3 regions of the Pantoea sp. X-Soil-TKNS-1207 genome follow, and region 1 is predicted to be linked to each of the others. Evidence: predicted binding sites of a transcription regulator. Region 1 holds the regulator's gene; each other region holds the start of a gene.
The links. The regulator ArgR, encoded in region 1, controls arginine synthesis, uptake and breakdown. The targets are predictions, from matches to a motif close to ANTGAATAAAAATACANT.
Positions count from the first base shown of each region.

Region 2: the regulator ArgR is predicted to act here: its motif matches at 1,563-1,580, upstream of argC (N-acetyl-gamma-glutamyl-phosphate reductase).
Region 3: the regulator ArgR is predicted to act here: its motif matches at 2,927-2,944, upstream of argF (ornithine carbamoyltransferase).

Region 1 covers NZ_AP035958.1:3,873,513-3,879,190, reverse strand. Annotated here, with positions in the region: gene aaeB (p-hydroxybenzoic acid efflux pump subunit AaeB) at 1-333, shown strand, start outside; gene AC6I8V_RS17980 (NAD-dependent succinate-semialdehyde dehydrogenase) at 434-1,888, shown strand; gene AC6I8V_RS17975 (barstar family protein) at 1,915-2,184, shown strand; gene yhcN (peroxide/acid stress response protein YhcN) at 2,243-2,506, opposite strand; gene AC6I8V_RS17965 (YdgH/BhsA/McbA-like domain containing protein) at 2,611-2,883, opposite strand; gene yhcN (peroxide/acid stress response protein YhcN) at 2,973-3,236, opposite strand; gene argR (transcriptional regulator ArgR) at 3,727-4,197, opposite strand; gene mdh (malate dehydrogenase) at 4,628-5,563, shown strand; gene mscM (miniconductance mechanosensitive channel MscM) at 5,634-5,678, opposite strand, start outside.
Region 2 covers NZ_AP035958.1:4,191,138-4,196,815, reverse strand. Annotated here, with positions in the region: gene ppc (phosphoenolpyruvate carboxylase) at 1-123, opposite strand, end outside; gene argE (acetylornithine deacetylase) at 368-1,516, opposite strand; gene argC (N-acetyl-gamma-glutamyl-phosphate reductase) at 1,685-2,689, shown strand; gene argB (acetylglutamate kinase) at 2,708-3,484, shown strand; gene AC6I8V_RS19535 (argininosuccinate synthase) at 3,509-4,726, shown strand; gene argH (argininosuccinate lyase) at 4,800-5,678, shown strand, end outside.
Region 3 covers NZ_AP035958.1:622,458-628,135, forward strand. Annotated here, with positions in the region: gene ridA (2-iminobutanoate/2-iminopropanoate deaminase) at 1-153, opposite strand, end outside; gene pyrI (aspartate carbamoyltransferase regulatory subunit) at 236-700, opposite strand; gene pyrB (aspartate carbamoyltransferase) at 714-1,649, opposite strand; gene argF (ornithine carbamoyltransferase) at 1,895-2,902, opposite strand; gene rraB (ribonuclease E inhibitor RraB) at 3,067-3,486, shown strand; gene miaE (tRNA isopentenyl-2-thiomethyl-A-37 hydroxylase MiaE) at 3,548-4,309, shown strand; gene AC6I8V_RS02800 (GNAT family N-acetyltransferase) at 4,402-4,905, opposite strand; gene AC6I8V_RS02805 (valine--tRNA ligase) at 4,974-5,678, opposite strand, start outside.

The DNA of each region.
Region 1 (5,678 bases):
CTGTTTCTGCTGCTTAACCTGTTTCCTGGCGATATCGATAAATACCGTATCGCACTGACGTTGATTATCGGCCATCAGCGCTTACGCAATGCGGAAGTGCCGGTGAATGCAGAGCTGTCGGCTTATCACCGCCAGCTGCGCTCCACCGCCGATCAGGTGATCTCGACCCGCAGTGATGATAAACGGCGCGTCTACTTCGAGCGCCTGTTGCAGGAGCTGGATGTGTACCAGGAAAAACTGCAACATTACGCCGCGCCAGTCAGCGTGACCGAGCCGGTGAAACGGCTTGCCACCATGCTGAGTAAGTACCAGAACACGCTGATTCAAATCTAAAAGCGGCCGCCGCAGTCTGCGGCGGCCCTGCTGTCACAAAAACCCCGGTTAATGCCATCTATACTTTCCTGACAGGATGCAAACTGACAGGAGAAAAATGATGTCCTCTTCTCTGCAACAACACGAACTCTTCAAAACAGGCTATCTGGCTGATGGTCAGTGGCACCGCGCGGCAACCACCTTTGATGTCACCAATCCGGCCACCGGCGAGGTGCTGGCCCAGGTGGCCAAAGCCGGGAAACAGGAAACTGAGCAGGCGATTGCGGCGGCGGCGCGGGCGTTTCCTGCCTGGCGCGCTCAGACCGCGAAAGCGCGGGCCGAAATCCTGACGCGCTGGTATCAGCTGATCATCGAAAACAAATGCTGGCTGGGCCAGCTGATGACCGCCGAGCAGGGTAAACCGGTGAAAGAAGCGGAAGGCGAAGTGGAGTATGCCGCCAGCTTTATTCAGTGGTTTGCCGAGCAGGCGAAACGCGCCAATGGCGAAATCATTCCGCCCGCCAAAGCGGGTTCCCGCATCCTGGCGACGCGCGAGCCGATAGGCGTGGTGGCGGCCATCACGCCGTGGAACTTCCCGATGGCGATGCTGACCCGCAAGCTGGGACCGGCGCTGGCGGCAGGCTGCACCGGCATTATCAAACCCGCCAATAATACGCCGCTGTGCGCCTTCGCCTTGCTGGCGCTGGCGCAAAAAGCCGGTGTGCCGGATGGCGTGCTGAATGCGGTGGCGGGCGATACTCACGCCATCAGCGACGCGATTATGGCGAGCCACGCGGTGCGTAAAATCTCCTTTACCGGTTCCACCGCGGTGGGGAAAACCCTGATGCGCAATGCTGCCGCTACCATGAAGAAGGTATCGATGGAGCTGGGCGGCAACGCGCCCTATATCGTGTTCGAGGATGCGGATATCGATGCGGCGGTTCAGGGGGCGATTGCGAACAAATTCCGTAACGCCGGGCAGGTCTGTGTCAGCGTGAACCGTTTCTATATCCACAACGCGATTTACGACCAGTTTGTGCAGCAGCTGGCGGAGGCGGTCGGCAAACTTAAAGTGGGTAACGGCACCGAAGAGGGGGTGATTGTCGGGCCGCTGATCGAACCTTCGGCGCTGGAGAAAGTGCAGGAGCATGTCCGGGATGCACTGAGCAAAGGCGGCAAGCTGCTGATTGGCGGCGAGCGCCATGCGCTGGGCGGCAACTTCTGGCAACCCACGGTTATCGCCGATGCCAGCGAAGAGATGACGCTGGCGCAGGAAGAGACCTTCGGTCCGGTTGCGGCCTGCTTCCGCTTTGATGATGAAGCCGAGGTGATTCAGCGTGCCAACCATACCGAATATGGCCTGGCGGCCTATTTTTATACCCAGAATCTGCAACGGGTATTCCGCGTCTCGGCGGCGCTGGAAGTCGGGATGATCGGCATTAATGAGTGTGCGGTTTCCACCGAGCTGGCACCCTTTGGCGGTGTTAAAGCTTCGGGCCTGGGACGCGAAGGGTCAGTGCTCGGCATGGAGGAGTATCTGGAGGTGAAAACGCTGCATCTCGGCGGACTCGCTTAGCCATCGCCACAAAGAGGATCGTCATGATGAGGATCGAACGTTTTGATTTCGATGAAATCGTCGATCAGGCACACTTTTTCCGCCAGTTCAGCGATCGATTTGCGCTGGCGGATCTGGCGATTAACGATCTGGACGATCTCTGGGAAGCGGTGATTAGCGATCAACTGCCGTTGCCGCTGGAGATTGAGTTTATTCACTTAGGGAAAGGACAGAAGCGCCGTTATGGCGCGTTGATTCTGTTATTTGATGAAGCAGAAGAGGAGCTGGAAGGTCAGCTCCGCTTTAATGTTAAGTAACGGCAAAAAGGGCCCCGGCGAGCGGGGCCAAAGGGTTCGTCAAGCAGTTGACGAGGAATTACTTATACAGTTCAGCAGTGATGTGATAGTTGTCGCCGGTACGGGCTTCAATCACTTTATAAGCGCTGGCACCCTGTTCATCGGCTTTTTGCGACAGCTGAGCACGATAATCCATAGGCGCACCGGCAGTACCACTGATGGTGACTGTCCCCGCAGGCTGCATATTCTGGGCCTGTTGCTCAGTTACCAGCTGTGCCGCAGAGGCACCAAAGGCAAGCAGAGAGAGCAGGCTAGCGGTTGCAATGGTTGTTTTGATTTTCATAATTATTCTCCTTTTTACAATCAACAACCTGCGGTGAAAAGTATGGGAGCGGGTCGTCGATTCTTATCCAGGCGCCGTGTCGGCGCCGGATAGTCAGTTATCGATTATTTGTACAATTCAGCTGTGACGTGGATGGTGTCATTCTGATTGTTTTCAATGATGCGGTAATGGCTGGCACCCTGAGCGTCGGCTTTAGCAGACAGCTCATCACGGATGTTGTTCTGGTCGCCATCACGGCCACTGACGCTGATAGTCTGGTTCATAGGTTGCAGGTTCATGGAGTCAGCCTGTTCGTTAGTGATCAGGTTGGCAGCGCTGGCGCCAAAAGAAAGAATGGAAGCCAGGCTCAGAACGGCGATAGATAATTTAGTTTTCATGATTCACTCTCCTGAATTTGGGTTAGCAACCTGAGCGCAATCGCGACTCAAATGGGTTGCTGTTCACACTGCGTCTTGTTTCAGCAAACTTATTTATAAAGCTCAGCGGTAGCGTGGTAGGTGTTGTCATTACGCGCTTCGATGACGCGGTAAGCTTTAGCACCTTGCTGGTCTGCTTTTTCGCTCAGTTGCTGATGGATATCCATCGGCGTACCGGCAGCGCCGCTGACACTGATGGTGCCTGCCGGTTGCAGATTCATTGCCTGATCGGCATTGATAGATTCTGCGGCAAATGCACCAAATGACAGGGCAGAAAGAACACTCAGGGTTGCGATAGTAGTTTTAAGTTTCATGTCTATTTCCTCGTCTTATGTTTTTTTCTCTTTTTCTTAGCTGTGATTTGCATCACGAAACAAGTATAGATCTAATCACCCATGAAATTAATATTCTGCTAATAATGTTTGGTTGTTATTCTTTGTCCTTATGACAAGTTTTAATAACCGAGAGTTATAAAAACTGTCTGTTTTGTGTTCACATGGTGTTAATTGCATGTAAAAACAACAACCTATGTCATTTTATCTTTTTGTGCGAAAGATCGTGGTTGATCCCGCTGGCTGATACGCAAGGAGTGGGTGAAGCCGCTGAGGTTTCTGTGTAAAGCAGTGTAAAATAGCGCGAAAGGTTAAGCAGGACAAAAGGTCCTACCAATTATCTGTGGGTGTGAGAACCGGCCGCTATATGGATAATGCCTTGTTTCTGGAAGGATTTAAGCGAAACGCAGTGGCATAAGGCCAGCGAGACAGGATGTTACCGGCAGGTGATCTGCCGGTAGCAGGCAGGGTTTTATAGCTCTTGTTCGAATAACACCAGAATGGCGTCGTACAGCTGCTTCACGGTAAAGGTACGCGCGGGGGTAATAAAGATGGTGTCATCACCGGCGATGGTACCGAGGATACCTTCCGCTTTACCCAGTGAATCCAGCAGTCGCGCGATAAGCTGCGCGGCGCCAGGGCTGGTATGAATCACTACCAGCGCATCGTTATAGTCGATATCCAGCACCAGATTTTTCAGCGGGCTGGTGGTGGTGGGCACGCCCAGTTCGGCTGGCAGGCAGTAAACCATCTCCATTTTCGCGTTGCGCGTGCGCACCGCGCCGAACTTGGTAAGCATACGAGAAACTTTTGACTGGTTGATGTTCTCGAAGCCGTCTTCCTGCAACGCCTGCACAATTTCACCCTGAGAGCTGAATTTCTCTTCTTTCAAAAGGGCTTTGAACGCCTTAATCAGGTCGTCTTGTTTAGATGGGTTTCGCATAGGTTACCAATAAAAAGAGGGATGCTTTGGGCAACAGGCCCATGGCAGATAAATTATTATGCATTTAAATGAATTTTTATGCAATAAACCTGGTGAGAGATTCGCCGGGAAAACCTGCGGGGCGGCGATCATAACAGAGATTTCCCGTCGCGCCAAAATCGCGGCCTGGCGCGCAAAAGCGAAGGTTGCAATGTTGTTATATTATTGAAGTGGTAACAACAAAATGACTGATCATTGCCGAACCCTGTTTTCTGGCTGCGACCTATGATCATTCAGGCGACTTCTGAAGTGTGGATGTCTCGGGAGCCGGATTGCGGCGTCAGTGTTAACAGCGCGACGGGTTTTGTCGCTATCGCCTGAGAAGTTGATTAAACTCGTAACCCGATGGAAATCCGGCATATCTCTGCCCCACCTTAATAAGGAGTCCAGGATGAAAGTTGCCGTTCTCGGTGCCGCTGGTGGTATTGGCCAGGCGCTCGCACTGCTGCTCAAGACCCAATTACCCGCAGGTTCAGCCCTTTCGCTTTACGATATCGCCCCGGTAACGCCGGGTGTGGCTGTCGATCTCAGCCATATTCCTACCGCAGTGAAAATTGAGGGGTTCAGTGGTGAAGATGCCACCCCCGCGCTGCAGGGAGCCGATGTGGTGCTGATCTCCGCCGGAGTGGCACGTAAACCCGGCATGGATCGCGCCGACCTCTTTAACGTCAACGCTGGCATTGTCCGCAACCTGATTGAACAGGTGGCGAGCACCGCGCCGAAAGCCCTGATTGGCGTCATCACCAACCCGGTCAACACCACGGTGGCGATTGCTGCCGAAGTGCTGAAGAAAGCGGGCGTCTATGACAAAAATCGTCTGTTTGGCGTGACGACGCTGGATATCATCCGCGCCAACACCTTTGTCGCCGCGCTGAAAGGTAAACAGCCGGGCGAGATTGAAGTGCCGGTGGTGGGCGGCCATTCGGGCGTCACCATTCTGCCGCTGCTGTCGCAGGTGAAAGGCATCAGTTTCAGCGATCAGGAGGTCGCCGATCTGACCAAACGCATTCAGAATGCCGGTACCGAAGTGGTGGAAGCGAAAGCGGGTGGCGGTTCAGCAACCCTGTCGATGGGGCAGGCGGCAGCGCGTTTTGGCCTGTCGCTGGTGCGCGCCATGCAGGGTGAAGCGAATGTGGTGGAGTGCGCCTATGTGGAAGGGGATGGCGAATACGCCCGCTTCTTCTCGCAGCCGCTGCTGCTGGGCAAAAACGGTATCGTCGAACGCCGACCGCTGGGGCCGCTGAGCGCCTTTGAGCAGCAGGCATTGACCGGTATGCTGGAAACGCTGAAGAAAGATATCGCGCAGGGCGAAGAGTTTGTTAAGTAGCCTGTAAGGTCGCCATAAATGGCGACCTTGATTTGTGCGACCCTCGATGCGGTCGGGATCTCTCCCGACCTTACAACCCACCCGATTTATAATTACGAGCCGCAGGCGCGCCATT
Region 2 (5,678 bases), 320 kb from region 1:
GAGTTTGCGGATAGTCTCCACCTGATCGAGGATGTTCTCTCCCAGTGCATCCTTTATCGTATCCCCGAGCAGTTTGCCGAGCATACTGACATTACTTCGCATTGCGGAATATTGTTCGTTCATTTGACCCTGACACCCTTATCGTCTTTTTAATTCATACACCCAACGGGCATAACTTCGTCTTTTATCTAGCCACGTATCGTCCGGTTCGTCAATTGCCTTAAACTGACGAAATTTTGCTGCTAAATGTTGGAAATTCAAAGAATTTAACTGGAGTGAAGCGAGATAAGTTATTCTTATTATCAAATCCCGAACATTGACGGGGCATTTTGCTGATTAAACAGTGAAATGCCCCATTTGTTGTTAATCAATGGCAAAAATGATGCACAACCTGCGTGATGAGCGCATGGGTCGGCTTAATAAATGATGTATCAATAAACTCATCCGGCTGATGTGCCTGATTGATAGAACCCGGACCTAATACCAGCGTCGGGCACAGTTGCTGGATAAACGGCGCTTCGGTGCAGTAATTCACCACTTCGGTCGGCGTACCCAGCAGTTTTTCCACCACTTTTACCAGCTCATGATCCGCCGGACACTCATAACCCGGAATCGGCGGATGCAGCTCGCCCACCGTCAGACGACCCGGCCAGCGCTCGCTTACCGGTGCCAGCGCTTCGTTGAGCAGGCCATCCAGATCGCTCAGGGTCAGACCCGGCAACGGACGAATATCCATATGCAGTTCACAGCAGGCGCAAATACGGTTGGCCGCATCACCGCCATGAATATGGCCGAAGTTCATGGTCGGATAAGGAATCTCGAAACCATCGTGGTTGTAACGCGACTTCAGCGTGTTGCGCAGCTGCATCAGCTGGGTGATCGACTCGTGCATCAGTTCGATGGCGTTAACGCCACGCGCCGGGTCGCTGGAGTGGCCGGATTGCCCCTGAATACGGATCACATTCGACAGATGGCCTTTGTGCGCGCGTACCGGCTTGAGCGACGTCGGTTCACCGATAATGGCGCAGTCCGGGCGCAGTTGCGTGGATTCGGCAAAATATTTCGCGCCCGCCATGGTGGTTTCTTCATCGGCGGTGGCGAGAATGTAGAGCGGCTTGTTCAGTTTGGTCACGTCAACGTCACGCAGCGCATCCAGAATAAAGGCAAAGAACCCTTTCATATCCGCCGTGCCTAAACCGTACAGTTTGTTGTCGTGTTCAGTCAGGGTAAACGGATCGCGCGTCCAGCGGCCATCATCGAACGGAACGGTGTCGGTGTGACCCGCCAGTAATAAGCCGCCAGCCCCGGTTCCGGTCCGCGCCAGCAGGTTGAATTTATGGCGGGTTCCGGGTACCGGTTGCACTTCGGTGCTGAAGCCCAGATCGCGGAACCAGCCCGCCAGCAAATTGATTAAAGTTTCATTGCTCTGATCGAGTGCGGCATCGGTGGCGCTGATCGATGGGGTGGCAATCAGCTGGCGGTAGAGTTCGATAAAAGGTGGTAATTTTGTCTTCACTGTTGACGGTCCTTGGGTTAGGATGTATCAATATTCATGCATTAATAGTGAATAAAAATACATTAACGTCGTCTGCATGTGAACAGTAAATCTTCTGCAAACGGCATCGTGGGCAACGGGGCAAGGCCGCGACCCGGAACGTGTGACTGTAATAAGGTATACAGCCTGATGTTGAATACGCTGATCGTTGGTGCCAGTGGTTACGCTGGCGTAGAGCTTGCCACCTACCTGAATCGCCATCCGCATATGAACATAACCGCTTTAGCGGTTTCAGCGCAAAGCCCGGATGCCGGAAAATTACTCTCCGATCTGCATCCGCAGCTGAAAGGGATTGTCGACCTGCCGTTGCAGCCGCTGAGCGATGCGGCTGAATGGGCGGATAAAGTCGATGTGGTGTTCCTCGCCACGGCGCACGAAGTCAGCCACGATCTGGCCCCGGAATTCCTCAAGGCCGGTTGTGTGGTGTTCGATCTCTCCGGCGCGTTCCGCGTCAACGACGGTGCTTTCTACAATCAATATTACGGTTTCACCCATCAGCACGGCGACTGGCTGGATAAAGCGGTCTACGGTCTGGCGGAGTGGCAACACGAAAAAATCAAAGACGCGCAGCTGGTGGCGGTACCGGGATGCTATCCCACCGCCTCGCAGCTGGCACTGAAACCTCTGGTGGAAGCGGGCCTGCTGAATGAAGCGCAATGGCCGGTGATCAACGCCACCAGCGGCGTGAGCGGTGCCGGGCGTAAAGCCAGCGTCACCACCAGTTTCTGCGAAGTCAGCCTGCAACCGTATGGCCTGTTCAATCATCGTCATCATCCGGAAATTGTTGCCCATCTCGGCACGCCGGTGATCTTTACGCCGCATCTGGGCAACTTCCCGCGCGGCATCCTCGCGACCGTGACCTGCCGCCTGAAGCCGGGCGTGACGGAAGAGGACGTGGCGGAAGCGTTCCACAATGCTTATCACGACAAGCCGCTGGTGCGTCTCTATAAGAAAGGTGTGCCGGCGCTGAAAGGCGTGGTCGGCCTGCCGTTCTGCGACATCGGTTTTGCATTACAGGGCGAGCACCTGATTGTGGTTGCCGCCGAAGATAACCTGCTGAAAGGCGCCTCTTCCCAGGCGGTTCAGTGTTTGAATATTCGTTTCGGCTTCCCCGAAACGCTGTCACTGATTTAACGGACGAGTAAGTAAACCATGACCAATCCGCTGATTATTAAACTGGGTGGCGTCCTGCTGGACAGCGAAGAAGCGCTGGCCCGTCTGTTTGATGCGCTGCTGGCGTACCGCACTGAATATCAGCGTCCGCTGATTATCGTGCACGGTGGCGGCTGCCTGGTGGACGAGCTGATGAAGAAACTCGCGCTGCCGGTGAAAAAGAAGAACGGTTTGCGCGTGACGCCAGCCGATCAGATTGACATTATTACCGGTGCCCTGGCCGGTACGGCGAACAAGACCCTGCTGGCCTGGGCGAAAAAATATGGCATCAACGCGGTGGGTTTGTGCCTGGGTGATGCGGGTCTGGTGAATGTCGAGCAGTTCGACGAAGAACTGGGCCACGTAGGTAATGCGACACCGGGCAACCCGGCGCTGGTGAATACGCTGCTGGGCGCAGGCTATATGCCGGTGATCAGCTCTATCGGTATCACCGATGGCGGCGAACTGATGAACGTCAACGCTGACCAGGCGGCGACCGCGCTGGCGGCGACTATCGGTGCCGATCTGGTGCTGCTGTCGGATGTCAGCGGTATTCTCGATGGCAAAGGCCAGCGCATCGCCGAGATGACCGCAGCGAAAGCGGAACAGCTGATCGCGCAGGGCATCATTACCGATGGCATGATTGTTAAAGTTAACGCAGCGCTCGACGCGGCCCGTACCCTGGGTCGTCCGGTCGATATCGCCAGCTGGCGTCATGCTGAACAGCTGCCAACCCTTTTCAACGGCGTGTCGATTGGCACCCGGATTCTCGCTTAACGATACTGATTCAAGGATTACGAAATGCAAACGCAAGGCATCAAAAAAATTGTTCTGGCTTACTCCGGTGGCCTTGATACGTCTGCCATCATTCCATGGCTGAAAGAGAACTACGGCGGCTGTGAAGTGGTTGCCTTCGTGGCGAATATCGGCCAGGACCCTGCCGATCTGGATGGCGTTGAGAAGAAAGCGTTGCAGTCAGGTGCGTCTGAGTGCCACGTTGTTGATCTGCGTGAAGAGTTCATCAGTGAATATGTTTACCCGGTATTGCAGACCGGTGCGCTGTACGAAGGCACCTACCTGCTGGGTACTTCCATGGCGCGTCCGATTATCGCGAAAGCCCAGGTTGAGCTGGCACTGAAAGTCGGCGCGGATGCGCTGTGCCACGGTGCGACCGGTAAAGGTAACGACCAGGTGCGTTTCGAAACCACCTACACCGCGCTGGCGCCGCAGCTGAAAGTGGTTGCGCCGTGGCGTGAGTGGAACCTGCGTTCGCGTGAAGCGCTGCTCGACTACCTGAAAGAGCGCAACATCCCGACCACCGCGTCGCTGGAAAAAATCTACAGCCGTGACGAGAACGCCTGGCACATCTCCACCGAAGGCGGCGTGCTGGAAAGCCCGTGGAACGCACCGAACAAAGATTGCTGGGTGTGGACCGTTGATCCGCTGGAAGCGCCGGATCAGCCGGAGAACGTCACCGTGACCGTAGAAAAAGGTCGCGTGGTTGGCGTGAACGGCGAGAAGCTTAGCCCGTTCCAGTGCCTGGAAAAACTGAACGTACTGGGCGCGAAACACGGTGTGGGCCGTATCGACATCGTGGAAAACCGTCTGGTGGGCATCAAGTCTCGCGGTTGCTACGAAACCCCAGGCGGCACCATCATGGTGAACGCGCTGCGTGCGGTTGAGCAGCTGGTTCTGGATCGCGACAGCTTCAAATGGCGCGAGCAGCTGGGCCAGGAAATGTCATACGTGGTGTACGACGGTCGCTGGTTCGCACCGCTGCGTCAGTCTATCCAGGCGGCCGCTGAGTCCCTGGCTGAGCTGGTCAACGGCGAAGTGGTTCTGCAACTGTACAAAGGCCAGGCCACGGCGATTCAGAAGAAATCCGTCAACAGCCTGTACTCTGAAGAGTTTGCCACCTTCGGCGAAGACGAAGTCTACGACCACCGTCACGCGGGCGGCTTTATCCGTCTGTTCTCGCTCTCTTCACGCATTCGCGCGCTGAACGAGCAGAAGAAGTAATTCCGCGGTAACGACACAGTTTCAAGGGCGGCTTCGGGCCGCCCTTTGTTTAACAGCATTCAGGAGTATTCAGATGGCACTTTGGGGTGGACGCTTTACTCAGGCAGCAGACCAACGGTTCAAACAATTCAATGACTCGCTGCGTTTCGACTACCGCCTGGCGGAGCAGGACATCATCGGTTCTGTCGCCTGGTCAAAAGCGCTGGTCACGGTTAACGTGCTGAGCAGTGAAGAACAGCAGCAGCTGGAAGCCGCGCTGAACGAATTGCTGGCCGAAGTGCGCGCTAATCCGCAACAGATTCTGCAAAGCGATGCCGAAGACATCCACAGCTGGGTGGAAGGCAAACTGATTGAGAAAGTCGGCGCGCTGGGCAAAAAACTGCACACCGGCCGTAGCCGTAACGATCAGGTCGCGACCGATCTGAAACTGTGGTGCAAAGAGCAGGTCGCTGTGCTGCTGGATGCGACGCGTGAGCTGCAAAAAGCGCTGGTGGTGACTGCGGAAGCGAATCAGGACGCGGTGATGCCGGGTTATACCCACCTGCAACGCGCCCAGCCGGTGACCTTTGCGCACTGGTGTCTGGCCTATGTCGAAATGCTGGCGCGTGATGAGAGCCGTTTGCAGGACACGCTGAAGCGTCTCGACGTCAGCCCGCTGGGTTGCGGCGCGCTGGCCGGTACGGCCTATGAGATCGATCGTCAGCAGCTGGCGGGTTGGTTAGGTTTCGCCTCTGCCACCCGTAACAGCCTCGATACCGTTTCCGACCGCGACCACGTACTGGAGCTGCTGTCGGATGCCTCGATTGGCATGGTTCACCTGTCGCGCTTTGCGGAAGACCTGATTTTCTTCAACACCGGTGAAGCGGGTTTTGTTGAGCTGTCAGACAAAGTGACCTCCGGCTCCTCATTGATGCCGCAGAAGAAAAACCCGGATGCGCTGGAGCTGATCCGC
Region 3 (5,678 bases), 1.1 Mb from region 1:
ACGCGCCTGAGCTGACACATCCTCAGCCACCGCGCCGGTTTGCGGATCCACCGGAATCTGGCCGGAAGTGATGATCATGCTGCCGAGATCCACGCCCTGCACATAAGGGCCAATCGCTGCCGGTGCTTTTTCAGTACTGATTTCGCGAGACATTGTTTCTCCTTGAGAATGTGCGCCACCGGCAGTCACCGGCAGCGGGAAAATATCGACCCCATTATAGGGACGATGTCGGCGATTACCAGTGACCGAGCACCACATGGTGCGCGAACTCTTTCTCGCAATATTTACACTTCAGGTGTACTTCGTTGTCGCGCTTTTTCACCGCAAAACTGGAGAACACCGGCTCGCTGCGGCTGATGCAGTTACCGTTCGGGCAGGTCAGGACGCGCTCAATACGATCCGGCAGCGTCGGGGCGATCTTCGCCACCACTTCATACTCGTCGATGCGGTTCACCGTGGCGTGCGGCGCATACACCGCCAGCTGGTTGATCTGATCGTCGGTGAGGAAGGTGTTCTCGATCTTGATCAGATCCTTACGCCCCATTTCGCCAGAAGGCAGATTGAGGCCGATGGTGATGCGCTGATCGGTTTCTGTCAGGCGAAACAGCGACAGTAGCTTAAAGCCTACCTGCGCCGGGATATGGTCAATCACCGTGCCGCGTTTAATGGCTTCAACCTGCAATTTATTATCGTGTGTCATGCTGTTTTCCTCCTTACAGGGCCAGATCGCGATTCAGTACCAGCGCCAGCAGCGCCTGGCGGGCGAAGATGCCGTTGCCGGCCTGCTGGAAGTACCAGGCGTGCGGCGTGCTGTCGACATCGGTGGTGATCTCATCAATGCGCGGCAGGGGATGCAGGACCTTCATGTTGTCGCGGGCGCCGACCAGATCGCTGGCGCGCAGAATAAACTGTGCTTTGACGTTGGCGTATTCCGATGGATCGAGACGCTCTTTTTGTACGCGCGTCATATACAGGATATCCAGCTCTGGCATCACTTCTTCAATGCTGTCATGGCGTGACCAGCTGATGTTCTGCTCGTCCAGCATATCGGTGATATAAGACGGCATCGCCAGCGCATCCGGGGCGATAAAGAAGAAACGGTTGCCATCAAACTTCGCCAGCGCCTGCGTCAGGGAGTGCACGGTGCGGCCATACTTCAGGTCGCCGACCATCGCCACATTCAGGTTATCCAGGCGATTCTGGGTTTCGCGAATGGTGAACAGATCCAGCAGGGTTTGGGTCGGATGCTGGTTCGCGCCGTCGCCGGCGTTCAGAATCGGTACGCCGCCGGAAAACTCGGTGGCGAGACGCGCGGCGCCTTCCTGAGGGTGGCGCATCACAATCGCATCAACATAGGTGCCAATCACCGAAATGGTATCGGCGAGAGTTTCGCCCTTTTTACCGAGCGAGGTGTTGCTGCCATCGGCAAAACCCACCACCGAGGCGCCGAGGCGATGCATAGCGGTTTCAAACGACAACCGGGTGCGCGTTGAGGCTTCAAAGAAGCAGCTGGCGATCACGTTGTGCTTCAGCAGCTCCGGCTGCGGATGCGCTTTCAGCTGCGCGGCGGTATGCAGTACCAGCTCCAGCTCATCGCGGTTGAGATCGTTAATTGAAATAATATGCTTACGATATAGCGGGTTGGCCATAGCTCTCTCCTCTGCGCTGCCGGATTACAGACAAAAAAAAGCCCCTGCTTAAGGGGCTTTTTTTGCGATCGATTGATGACGGAAAGAAACAGGTGCGCCGCCTGCTTTCAGGCGTAACTGAACGTCAAATTGTGCGCTGCACTGTTGCATGCTTCCTCCCGGCAAATTGGGGCGCATTATACGCATTCACTGATTTGCATCAAGCAAAAATCGCACGCGGGGTAATCGTTTGCGGGGCGATACTATCAGGGCTGCCCAAGTGTCGCGACCATCACCGCTTTGATGGTGTGCATCCGGTTTTCTGCCTGGTCGAACACAATGCTGTGCTGCGATTCAAACACCTCATTGCTGACTTCCATGCCGTCGTTCAGACCGTACTGCTCGGCCATCTGACGTCCCAGCGTGGTTTGATCGTCGTGGAAAGCAGGCAGGCAATGCAGGAACTTCACCTGCGGATTGCCGGTCAGCGCCAGCATCGCGCTGTTTACCTGATACGGGCGCAGCAGGGCGATACGATCGGACCATACCGATTTGTCTTCGCCCATCGATACCCATACGTCAGTGTAGATGAAATCGGCACCCTGTACGCCTGCGGCGATCTCTTCCGTCAGGGTAATTTTACCGCCGGTTTTCTGCGCCGCCGCACGGCACTGCTCCACCAGATGCGCCTCCGGCCAGCAACCTTTCGGCGCCACCAGGCGCAGGTCCAGACCCACCAGCGCTGCCGCTTCCAGCATACTGTTACCCATGTTGTTGCGGGCATCGCCAACGTACACCAGCGTCATTTCGTTCAGCGATTTTTGCGGCAGATGTTCCTGCATCGTCAGCAAATCGGCCAGCAGCTGGGTGGGATGGAATTCGGTCGTCAGGCCGTTCCACACCGGCACGCCAGCGTGCTCAGCGAGGGTTTCCACCAGCGCCTGGCCGTAGCCGCGATACTGAATACCGTCATACATGCGGCCCAGCACGCGTGCGGTATCTTTCATCGACTCTTTATGGCCGATCTGGCTGCCGCTGGGGCCGAGGTAAGTGACGTTAGCACCCTGATCGTAAGCGGCAACTTCGAAAGAGCATCGGGTACGGGTCGAGTCTTTTTCGAAGATGAGCGCAATGTTTTTGCCTTTCAGGTACTGCGTTTCTGCGGCATTTTTCTTAGCGTTTTTTAATTCACCTGCCAGACTTAACAGGTAATCGATTTCTGCTGGGGTGAAGTCCAGCAATCTCAGGAAATGGCGTTGATTCAGCTGACTCATACAGCGCTCCATGTGACCAACATAAATGAATTAAAATTCAATCTAACCGTATGAATATGCATTTTCAACCCCGACGTTAAGAAACTTTCCGTTTTGTGTAGTGGCGCGCGAGGCAGTGTGGGAAAATAATTGCATCATTGCCGAACATTTTTGAGGATATCCCCATGGCATACGAAGCATTGCTGGATGAGCAGCGCGAAGAGACGCGGTTAATCATTGATGAATTACTGGAAGATGGCAGCGATCCGGACGCGCTGTACACCATCGAGCATCATCTCTCCTGCAACAATTTTGACTCGCTGGAAAAGGTCGCGGTTGATGCATTCAAACTCGGCTACGAAGTCTCCGAGCCTGAGGAGCTGGAACTGGAGGATGGCAGCACGGTGATGTGTGTCGACATCCTGAGCGAAGCCGCGCTGAAACCTGAGCTGATCGATGCGCAGGTTGAGCAACTGGTCAATCTGGCGGGTAAATACAACGTCGATTACGACGGCTGGGGCACCTATTTTGAGGACCCGGATGCCGAAGACGAAGATGACGATGGCGAGTTCGTCGACGACGACGATGACGGTGTGCGTCACTAAGGATTAACGGGCGGCGGCAATCGCCGCCCGGATTGGATTCCCCGTAACACAAAGAAAGCCGATGAATTACGCTCCGCTGTTAGAACCTATCCATCAATTTCTGCACTGCCGCACGCCCCAGGCGTGGATCGACGAGGCGCGCAAACCGGAAAACCTGACGCTACTGCTGACTGACCACATGGTATGCGAGCTGAAAGCGGCGCAAACCGCCGTCTGGCTGATCCGCAAATATGTGGCCGATAAACCGAGTGGTGACGCCATTCTGGCGTGGCTCAAGCCGTATGAAGATTTTATCTTTGGCGAGGATCACGACAGCAACTTTATCAACGCCCACAAGAGCCTGACCAAAAGCATCATCGTGCGCAATGAACTGCCGTGGGCCGATGATCTGGTGGAAAAGATGGTGCTGCTGATCAAAGAAGAACTGCACCATTTTTATCAGGTGTGGGAAATCATGCAGGCGCGCGGTCTGCCGTATCGCAAAATCACCGCCAGTCGTTACGCCAAAGGGCTACTGCGCGAGGTCACCACCCACGAGCCGGATACGCTGGTGGATAAGCTGATTTGCGGAGCTTACATTGAGGCGCGTTCCTGCGAACGTTTTGCCAGCCTGGCGCCGTATCTGGATGAACAGCTGGAGAAGTTCTATATCTCGCTGCTGCGTTCTGAAGCGCGTCATTACCAGGATTATCTGGCGCTGGCGGCGCAGATTTCACCGAAGGATATCGCGCCACGCGTGCGTGCGATTGGTGAGGCGGAAGGGCGTCTGATTAGCGAACCGGATAGCGAGCTGCGATTTCATAGCGGCGTACCGGCGTTTTAACTGAAAGGGATGTGAGCGGTTATCAGTCAGGTCAGCATAAATGCTGATCCTACGTAGGGTCGCCATTCATGGCGACCTGATTAAATTGTGCATCACAGCGTGCGCAACATGCGCACTTCACAATCCACATGTCCGGTGCAGCCCATCGCGTCATCAATCAACACAAACCCGAGTGATTCATACAACTTAATCGCCCGCGTCAGGCTGCCGGTGGTTTCCAGATAACAGCGGCGAAACCCCTGCTGGCGCGCGTAATCCATCGCCCGCAGCGCCAGATCGCGCGCCAGGCCGAAGCCGCGTACCTCCGGCAGGAAATACATCTTCTGCAATTCACAAATATCCGGTGCGCTACATGCCAGCGGCGCAACGCCGCCGCCGCCCAGAACTTTACCCTGATGCTCGACGATCCAGTAGGCGCTGTTCGCCTCGCTGTACAACTCGAACAGGCGATCCAGGTTGGGATCGGACACGGTATAGCCTTTATCAGCGGTCAGGCCAAACTCGGCAGACACGTCGCGGATCACCTGCGCAATCAGCGGATTATCTGCCGCGGCAATCGGACGCACCTGAAGATTCAGTGGGGTGACGGTGGTCATTATCATCTCATCCGGTATAAAAAAGCCGGGCAGTGCCCGGCTTCGATTAAGCAGTTGGCCTGAAGCGATTACAATGCCGCAATCACGCCCTGCTGTTCAATCAGTTTTGCTTTCGATTGTTCCAGCTCCGCTGCACGCTCGCGCTCTTTCGCCACTACCGCTTCCGGTGCGCGTGCGACAAAGCCTTCGTTCGCCAGCTTGGTCTGGATCTTCTCGATCTCAACATCCAGCTTGGTCAGCTCTTTCGCCAGACGATCCAGCTCCGCTTCCTTGTTGACCAGATCGGCCATCGGGATCAGCAGCTCAGCGCCTTCAACAATCTTGGTCACCGATACCGGGCCTTTCTCGCCCGCAGGCAGAATGGTCAGGCTTTCCAGACGCGCCAGACGCGACAGGAAGTTGCGGTTCTCTTCCACGCGACGCAGCGCCGCCGGTGAGCAGTCACGCAGCAGCACGTCGAGCGGTTTGCTCAGCGCGATGTTCATTTCGGCGCGGATATTACGCACCGCCACAATCGCCTGCTTCATCCACTCGATATCCGCCTGCGCCACCGCATCTTCTTTCGCCGCGTCATACTGCGGGAACGGTTGCAGCATGATGGTATCGTCGCTGATGTTTTTCAGCCCCTTCACGCGCTGCCAGATGGTTTCGGTGATAAACGGAATGATCGGATGCGCCAGACGCAGCAAGGCTTCCAGCACGGTCACCAGCGTATTACGCGTACCGCGCAGTTCCGCTTCGCTACCGCTGTTCATCACCGGCTTGGTCAGCTC